Regions from separate parts of the Clostridium facile genome, predicted to be linked through region 2. Evidence: predicted binding sites of a transcription regulator. Region 2 holds the regulator's gene; each other region holds the start of a gene.
The links. The regulator LexA, encoded in region 2, represses DNA repair genes until DNA is damaged. The targets are predictions, from matches to a motif close to CNAACANNTGTTNG.
Positions count from the first base shown of each region.

Region 1: uvrB (excinuclease ABC subunit UvrB) is a predicted target of LexA. The motif match lies at 2,031-2,044, and genes of this name have one in related genera.
Region 3: H8Z77_RS00315 (putative DNA modification/repair radical SAM protein) is a predicted target of LexA. The motif match lies at 1,370-1,383, and genes of this name have one in related genera.

Region 1 covers NZ_JACOQK010000001.1:1,694,528-1,697,814, reverse strand. Annotated here, with positions in the region: gene H8Z77_RS07060 (VOC family protein) at 1-335, shown strand, start outside; gene ispD (2-C-methyl-D-erythritol 4-phosphate cytidylyltransferase) at 401-1,084, shown strand; gene ispF (2-C-methyl-D-erythritol 2,4-cyclodiphosphate synthase) at 1,075-1,545, shown strand; gene uvrB (excinuclease ABC subunit UvrB) at 2,131-3,287, shown strand, end outside.
Region 2 covers NZ_JACOQK010000001.1:2,113,486-2,116,772, reverse strand. Annotated here, with positions in the region: gene gdhA (NADP-specific glutamate dehydrogenase) at 1-464, opposite strand, end outside; gene H8Z77_RS08805 (GNAT family N-acetyltransferase) at 878-1,312, shown strand; gene lexA (transcriptional repressor LexA) at 1,327-1,905, shown strand; gene H8Z77_RS08795 (MarR family winged helix-turn-helix transcriptional regulator) at 2,450-2,908, shown strand; gene H8Z77_RS08790 (ABC transporter ATP-binding protein) at 2,928-3,287, shown strand, end outside.
Region 3 covers NZ_JACOQK010000001.1:85,999-89,285, forward strand. Annotated here, with positions in the region: gene murC (UDP-N-acetylmuramate--L-alanine ligase) at 1-71, shown strand, start outside; gene H8Z77_RS00310 (NAD(P)/FAD-dependent oxidoreductase) at 199-1,062, shown strand; gene H8Z77_RS00315 (putative DNA modification/repair radical SAM protein) at 1,418-2,737, shown strand; gene H8Z77_RS00320 (TIGR03915 family putative DNA repair protein) at 2,716-3,287, shown strand, end outside.

The DNA of each region.
Region 1 (3,287 bases), 420 kb from region 2:
TACTAAATCTACAAAAAAGTTTAGAATTTTATCAAAGAGCCCTTGGATTAACCGAAGTGAGGAGAAAAGTTGCCCAAGATGAATCCTTTATTTTGGTATATTTAGGAGATGGTGCTACCCCACATCAGTTAGAATTAACTTGGTTGCGTGACCGTAAAGAGCCATATAACTTGGGGGAAAATGAATTCCATCTGGCCTTTTATGTGGATGATTTTGATGCTGCCCATAAGTTACATCAAGAAATGGGCTGTATTTGTTATGAAAACCCTGGCATGGGCATTTATTTTATCAGTGACCCGGATGGTTATTGGTTAGAAATTGTTCCAATAAAATAGGAAAAAAGGCCTTATCATTTTCGGATGAAGGCCTTTCTGCTTTTTACAAATAAGGAGGCAATAAAATGGTATCCGTCATTATTGTAGCAGCGGGAAATTCTTCCCGCATGGAGGGAATTAAAAAACAATTTTTAAAAATTGGTGGAGTTCCAGTTGTAATACGCAGTGTAACAAAATTTCAACAGATTGATGAGGTGTGTGAAACCATAATTGTAGTTGGAAAAGAAGATATCCCTTATGCTGAACAGCTTGTTCAGCAATACAAACTGAAAAATACAGTTGTCACCCAAGGTGGAGATAGCCGTCAGCAATCAGTTTTGTCTGGCTTATCATGCTGCAATCCAAAAAGTGATTTGGTGGCGATCCATGATGCTGCTCGGCCATTTGTACAGATAGAGGAAATTCAACAAGTGATTCAAATTGCAAAAAAATATGGCGCAGCTACTTTGGGAGCACCTGTAAAAGATACGATTAAAATCGTAGAAGATGGTATCATACAATTTACTCCCCCAAGAAGTAGTTTGTATTTAACCCAAACACCACAGGTATTTCAGATGGAGCTTTACAAAAAAGCTGTTGAGAAAGCGCAACAAAACCAATGGGATTTTACAGACGATTGCCAACTAATTGAACAATATGGATTTCCCGTCCATATTGTAACAGCAAGTTACGCCAATATTAAAATTACTACTCCAGAAGATATTGTTTTAGCAGAGAGCTTTGCAAAGGGGGAAGAGCAGTGCGAATAGGACATGGATATGATGTACATCGCTTGGTAAAGGGGAGAAAATTAATCTTATGTGGTGTAGAAATCCCTCATGAAACCGGTTTGTTAGGACATTCCGATGCGGATGTAGCGGTTCATGCCGTAATGGATGCTTTATTGGGTGCAGCTGGATTAGGTGATATTGGACTACATTTTCCAGACACAGATCCTGCTTATGCTGGGGCAGATAGTATGAAGCTGCTTCAACATGTTGTAAATTTATTAAAAAAGCATGGATTTCAAATCAGTAATATTGACCTTACTATTTTAGCTCAGGCTCCAAAACTCCGCCCTTTTATTGATCATATGATGGCAAATCTTTCTGTTGGTTTGAATATTCCTAAAAACCGCATTAATATAAAAGCGACAACAGAAGAGGGTCTTGGTTTTACTGGAGAAAAACAAGGCATTGCGGCGCATTGTGTTTGCTTATTAGAAGAATAGATAATTAGGAGGGAATCAAAATGGTTTCCCTCCTTTTAATTAAGTGCATTTGTGTAGAAATTCAAGGTGATGCGATTCAAATATTTAAGAAGCTGCTTGATAGAGCGAATCGCACAATTTTTTATAATCAATATTTCTTAATTTGTTTTGCTTAGGAGATTATTTCATTATTCGTTGACAGTATTGGTAAGAAAAAATCTCATCATGGATTGTATGTTGTAATTATTTAAGATAAAAATAACAAGTAGAAATTAGTGTATCTACTGTAAAAGTTATATGATTAGGAGATGTGATTGGTGCAATAATAATGGCTGAAATTTTTATCTACACAATAAACGCTTTTATTATCACTTTTCATAGGATTCCTTAAGAATAAATGATAATATCATTTTATCATAGAAAGGCTGGTTTTATTGTAAAAATGAGGTTTTTATGATATACTAAAACATTGACAAAACAAAGAATACGTAGTAATATGGATATAACAAACATTTGTTCTTTTAAGTAGTAAGTCTGAATAAATAGGATTATTATTTGTAAAAATTTTACGAACCAGTTGTGATAAAATAAACAGGAGATTTACCTATGACGAATCAAAATAAGTTTAAACTGGTTTCTCCATATCAGCCAACAGGAGACCAGCCAGAAGCGATTGCCAAATTAGTTCAAGGACTTCAAAGAGGGGATAAAGAACAAACCTTATTAGGGGTAACTGGTTCTGGTAAAACTTTTACCATGGCAAATGTAATTGCACAGGTGAATAAACCAACATTGGTACTGGCACACAACAAAACTTTGGCAGCTCAGCTTTGCTCGGAATTTAAAGAGTTTTTTCCAGAAAATGCGGTGGAGTACTTTGTCTCTTATTACGATTACTATCAGCCAGAAGCCTATGTTCCCAGTACAGATACCTATATTGAAAAAGATAGTGCTATCAATGATGAAATTGATAAATTACGCCACTCCGCCACTTGTGCTTTGGCAGAACGCCGAGATGTTATTATTGTAGCAAGTGTGTCTTGTATTTACAGTTTGGGTAACCCGATTGATTACCGCAGCATGGTGATTTCTTTACGAGAAGGCTTGGAAAAATCCAGGGATGAATTACTTGAAAAATTGGTGGAAATTCAATATGAGCGGAATGATATTAATTTTGTCCGTAATAAATTCCGTGTTCGGGGAGATGTGGTGGAGATATTCCCTGCTTATTCCAGTGATACCGCCATCCGCGTCGAATTTTTTGGTGATGAGATTGATCGAATCAGTGAGATCAACGCTTTAACTGGGGAAGTGAAACAGAGGGTTTCCCACATTGCGATTTATCCTTCTTCTCATTATATTATCCCTCCAGAGCAAATGCATGATGCGCTCCGTAACCTGGAAAAAGAGCTAGATGAACGGGTTGCTTATTTTACTGAGAATGAAATGCTGTTGGAGGCACAAAGAATTAAACAGCGTACCATGTATGATATTGAAATGCTAGAGGAAATCGGTTTTTGTAAGGGAATCGAAAACTATTCCAGAGTTTTATCTGGACGTCCAGAAGGCGCTACCCCATATACCTTGATGGACCACTTTCCAGATGATTTTTTATTGATTGTGGATGAATCCCATGTTACCCTTCCGCAGGTAAAAGGAATGTATTTTGGTGACCATGCGAGGAAAAAGACCTTGATTGATTATGGGTTCCGTCTACCGTCTGCTTATGATAACAGACCGTTGAATTTTGATGAATTTTACAG
Region 2 (3,287 bases):
AATTCTGTCATAAAGCTCTGGCAAAAACGCATGATTTCCCCATCGGATTTTCCTTTTGGATCGAAATCAGAACCACCTTTACCACCGCCCATTGGCAGGGTTGTCAAGCTGTTTTTAAAGATTTGTTCAAAGCCCAAAAATTTGATAACGGAAGCACAAACAGTTGGATGGAAACGCAAACCGCCTTTGTAAGGGCCAATTGCGGAGTTGAACTGTACACGGAAGCCACGATTTACCTGAACGTTACCGTTATCGTCAACCCAAGAAACACGGAACTGAATAAAACGTTCTGGTTCTACAATTCTATCGATTACACCAGTTTTTTCGATTTCTGGGTTTTTTTCTACTACCAATTCCAAAGATTCAAGAACTTCTCTTACAGCTTGCAAAAATTCTGGTTCATTAGGATTTCTTTTGCAAACGGTTTCGTATACGTTTGCCAAATATGTACTTTTAAAAGCCATGGGTTTTGCCATCCTTTCTTTAGTTAAATGATTTGATCTACAATTTAGATTATAACCTTTCAACCTCCGAAAATCAAGAGGAAAATCAATAAAATTTAGATTCTTATTTAAATTTTGCAAAGAAACGTTAGTTTCACATAAAAACCATATTATCACAAAAAGTTTTTTTGACAAACTGTAAAAACGGAAAAGCTTTTATTTTTGGTTTTTGCAATTTTAAAAAAACAATATTGCAATAAATGATTAAAAAATTTTTTATAAATTTGGTTTTACAAGCGAGTGCATCTTCTTGCCCACCATTATCCGGTAGATCCCCAACAAAGAACGAATATTTACAAACATTTGTTTGATTTTCAAGAATAGATATGGTATCCTATATTTAATAGAAAAAAACACGATAAAGGGGTATTCCGTTGCAAACACAACAATTTTTGGTGACATGGATTGAACCACAACAGGACAAAACCAAATGCTTTCAAATCAGGGAACAAGTATTTGTAAAAGAACAGGGTTTCGAAAACGAATTTGATGAAATAGATGAAACCGCATACCATCTGTTAATTCAGGCAGGGGAGAATCCCATTGCAACAGCAAGAATTTTTCAGCAAGATGATAAATGGATGATTGGAAGGGTTTGTGTGATACCTCCTTATCGAAAACACGGTGTTGGTCGCATTGCCGTAGAGGAGTGTGAAAAACAAATCCAAGTACTAGGAGGACATTCCTCCCATTTAAGCGCACAGCTCAGGATTCAGGGGTTTTATGAATCCATGGGATACCGGGCGGAAGGGGACTGCTATTTTGATGAATTTTGTCCCCATATCGCAATGTCAAAACAACTAGATTGATTGGAGGGATTGTTTTGAAACGAAATTATAATGAAGAAATTTACCAATATATACAACAACGCTGCCAAGATGGGATTCCCCCAACTATTCGAGAAATCTGTAAAGATTTAGGGATCAAATCCACCTCTACCGCGCACAAATATGTTTCCATTTTAGTGGAACAGGGATTAGTAGAAAAAGATAGTAACCTGACCCGTACTTTGCGTATACCAGGTTCTGATGCCACTTTAATTCCATTGGTAGGTACAATTACTGCAGGGGAGCCCATTACTGCCATCCAAAATATCGAGACCTATATTCCGTTTTCCAGTTCTTTTAGCCGGAACAAAGAACACTTTGCCCTGAAAGTAAGAGGGGAAAGTATGATTGAAGCTGGCATTTTTGACGGAGATGTTGTGATTATTGAAAAAACCCCTGTAGCAGAAAATGGTGAAATCGTGGCAGCGTTAATTGATGATGAGGCAACAATTAAAACTTTTTATAAGGAAAACGGCGGTTACCGTTTGCAACCACAAAACTCTACTATGGATCCGATCCTGGTAGACCATGTAGAAATTCTAGGAAAAGTAAAAGCATCCATCCGTTACTTTTAAAGAACAAAAAATTCTGAACTTTAGGGAATGTTAAGTTTGGTTGACAAGATTCCAACTACAACGGCAAAGAATTGAAAATGATTTTTTAGTAAACCAAGAAATTTTATGAATTAAATAGGAAAAAAGAGCTATTCATCGTTTGAATAGCTCTTTTTTATAAGAATAAAAATTAAAAAAAATATTTTACAGCTGGATAAAATTACAATATGAAAATCAATTTAGCTAGATTAATATCGATAAATGAAATAGTTCAATCAGTTCATTTGGGATATAAAATCGCTTTATTGATTATGAAATTCATACTCATTATTTATCAATATAGAGCACCAAAAAATGATATTAAATAGAAAAATTTATGTTAAAAGCAAAATTGCTGATAATAAAAAGTTAAAGTTGTTTATTAAGATACAGTCAAAAATTAGTTCGTTGACGAATTAATTTTCCATGAATAATTTGTTAAACTGCATAAATGTATGTTGACTATTTCGTGCAATAAGCATACTATATATTTAGTCAACGAATTAATTTTGGGAGGTGAATTTGATTGGAAGACCCACGGTTTATGGTAGGGCAGATTATGCACCTTTATTTTAGCCGCTCCTTTACTATTGTAAAAGAGTTGGGGGTACACCCCGGCCAAGTACCTGTTTTAAAACTGCTGTTTCATCAGCAAGGATTGAGTCAAAAAGAGATTGCGGAGCACCTTTGCGTGAAACCGCCTACTGTTACGGTTACAATCCAAAGGATGGAAAAATTAAACCTGATTTACAAAAAACAGGATGAACATGACCAACGTATTTCCAGGATATTTTTAACCGAACAAGGAAAAGATGTAATAAAAAAACTAGAACGAAGCCATTTTTATCTGGAAAATGAGGCTTTTCAGGGTTTTTCGAAAGAAGAGTTAACAGAATTTAACGAGTTTTTAATTCGTATCCGAAAAAACTTGAAAGATGTTTCTGGAAAAGATGCGTTTTGTTCCTTTGCTTCAAAATCACAATAAACGAAAGGAACATTAGCCTATGCTAAAATTGATTAAGTATCTAAAACGCTCTATCATTCCAATCTTGGCAATACTAGCTTTATTGGTTGTGCAGGCAATGTGTGACCTAGCTCTGCCAGATTATACATCAGTTATCGTTAATGTAGGGATTCAACAAAATGGGATTGAATCCGCTGCCCCAGAATATTTAAGTAAAACGACTAAAGACCATTTGGGTTTGTTTTTAACCCAAGACCAAAAGCAGCAATTAGATAATAGTTATACAGAATTATCTCAGGAAGAGTTCCAAAAAACAAAGTATTATAAACAGGAATTGTTCGATGAGCAATTGGAACAGAATCCAGATTTGGCCATAGAAACTTTTTTTAAAAGAAATAAA
Region 3 (3,287 bases), 2.0 Mb from region 2:
TGGTGATTACGTTAGGATGCGGCGATATTTATAAAGCTGCGAAAATTATGTTAAATGGACATTACGAATAATTTTTGAACAGCTTACAGGTGAATTGTTGAAAAGGTTGACGTCATTTTTAGGGTGATGTTGGCCTTTTTTCTTGTTTGATTGTATCTATAAAATATGGTATGATAAAAGCAAATGGAGGGATGATAAATGGCAAATATGATTATTATCGGAAAAGGGCCAGCTGGAATTTCAGCTTCGTTATATATTTTGCGTGCGGGGATTGAAACTACCATTATTGCGAAGGATGGCGGCGCATTGGAAAAAGCGGAATCCATTGATAATTTCTATGGCTTTCCACAGCCTATTTCTGGGAAGCAATTGATTCAGAACGGAGTGGAACATGCTAAACGCTTGGGAGCGCATTTTGTGGAAGATGAAGTAGTGGGGCTTTCGTTTGATGGCAAATTTGTAGTACAAACTGCAAATGGGGAATACAAAGCGGATAGTGTTTTGTTATCCACTGGTTCTCAAAGGGTACGGCCTAAAATCAAAGGCTTAACAGAGTTTGAAGGAATGGGCGTCAGCTATTGTGCCATATGTGATGCTTTTTTCTACCGTGGACAGCATGTGGCTGTTTTAGGGGATGGGGAGTATGCCCTTCACGAAGTAAAAGAACTGCTTCCTATTGTGGGTTCTGTTACTTTACTGACCAATGGAAGCCAACCTAAAGTTGTGTTCCCAGAGGAAGTGCAGATCAATCAGGCAAAAATCAGCGAGTTAATCGGTAATGAAGCTTTAGAACAGGTATTGTTGGAGGATGGAACAGCCTTGACAATATCCGGATTTTTTGTTGCACAAGGGGTGGCAGGAAGCAGTGACCTGGCGCGGAAAATTGGTGCCATGACCGAAGGCAATAAGATTATCGTTAATGAGAATATGGAAACCAATATACCCGGACTGTATGCCGCAGGGGATTGCGTTGGTGGATTATTACAAGTTTCCAAAGCGGTTAGTGATGGCGCATTAGCAGGTACTGCTGCCATCCGTTACTTAAGAGATTTAGGAAAATAAAGGAAATATACCGGTACTGTTTTCTCAATAGCAGTACCGTTTTTTTATAATTTTAATGGCAATAACACTAGTAAAACCAGATAAATCTTCTTGTTAAGCATGAGATTTTCCAAAAGGAAACTCCAACTATTTTGATTTATTAGAAATTATGCTTAGATCTACAATAAAAAGAGGAGTTAAGTGTACAATACTGTGATAGAATTTGTACTAATAGGCATCATTAGTTTTGTATTTTCGTAAATGGATACAACAGAAATAGTGCTGTTTCTGTATAGTTTTATAGCTTTATAAAAAATTATTCTTGACAAGAACATATGTTCTTTTATATAATAAGATTAGAACAAGGGGGGATATTGTGGATCTGTTTGATAAATTAAAAGTATTGGCTGCTTCCGCCAAATATGATGTATCCTGCGCTTCCAGCGGGGTGGACCGTGATTCGCCAAAGGATGGAATCGGGAGCGCTGTTTCCTGTGGCATCTGCCATACGTTTGCCTCGGATGGACGCTGTGTTTCTTTATTAAAAGTATTGATGAGTAACGCTTGTATTTACGATTGTAAATATTGCATTAACCGCCGTTCTAACCAGATCAAGCGGGCTACATTTACCCCCCGCGAACTGGCAGATTTAACAATACAATTCTATCGCCGAAACTATATTGAAGGGCTGTTTTTGAGCTCAGGGGTATTTAAAAATCCAGACTATACCTGCGAACAAATGATTCAATGTGTGGAGATACTGCGGAATGAATATCGATTTTATGGATATATTCATGCTAAAGCAATTCCTGGGGCGGATGGAAAACTGATTGAACAACTGGGCTTGCTGGTGGATAGAATGAGTGTGAATATTGAGATGCCAACTCAACAAAGTTTGGAAAAACTAGCGCCGGATAAAAGCAAAGTATCCATTTTAAAACCTATGTCCTTAATTCATAAACGGATTCAGCAGAATGCCACTGATTTGGTTCAATACCGTCATGCTCCCAAATTTGCACCAGCTGGACAAAGTACTCAGATGATCATTGGCGCTACACCGGAAAGCGATTTCCAAATTTTAAATTTGACCGAAGGACTTTATCGGAATTATGGGTTAAAACGGGTGTATTTTTCCGCTTATCTTCCTGTGGTACAGGATTCTTTGTTACCAGCGTTGGATACCAAACCGCCTTTACTGCGGGAGCATCGATTGTATCAAGCTGATTGGTTATTGCGTTTTTATGGTTTTAAAGCAAGTGAGCTATTGGACGAGCAACACCAAAGCTTTAACCCATTAGTAGACCCCAAATGCAATTGGGCATTAAACCATTTGGACTTATTCCCCATAGATGTGAACCGGGCGGATTATAACAGTTTATTACGTGTCCCCGGTATTGGTGTGACAAGTGCCAAACGGATTGTTGTTGCACGACGTATGGGACCTTTAAATTTTGCGGGATTAAAAAAATTAGGAGTGGTATTAAAACGTGCTCAATATTTTATTACCTGTAGTGGAAAAAAGAATGAAGGATTACGGATTACTCAGGATGGAATGATACGCAGTTTAATCTCAGAACAGGGATTAAATTATCTTTCCAAAGAATGTGACGTACAGCAATACGAACAGTTGAGTTTGTTCCGAAATAACCGACTTACCATAGAGGAGTTGCAAAAATGTTTCCCAACCACAACATAATTTATCAATATGATGGCAGTTTTGAGGGACTATTGTGCTGTATCTTTGAAAGTTTTCAGCGGAAAGAAACCCCAGTTGACATAGTGGTGGAAGAAAATTTTCAAATGTCCTTAACGCCTTCCAGATGGATTACGACTGATTTGGAAAAAGCAAAACGGGTGGCCAAAGGGATACAAAAAAATTTTACAAGGAAATGCCAAACGTTTTTCCATATGAGTTTTTTAACCTGCCATCCAAAAAAGGAATGGCTGATGCTGTGCTATGTGCAAATGGGATTCCAGTATCGGGAAAAAGTGTTGTCTTTGCTAACTCATCCTGTTGTAGGAGAGTTGCATAAGGCGGTGAAATATTTAAAAAATGAAAGCCATTTTATGAAAGAGTTTATCCGTTTTTCAGATTATGATGGCATGCTAGTAAGCAAGGTACATCCCAATAATATTGTTTTGCCAATGATCCAGCGGCATTTTTGTAACCGTTACCCAAACGAGTCTTTTTTGATTTTTGATGAGTCCCACCATATGGCATTGGTGCATAAACCAAATCGGACCAA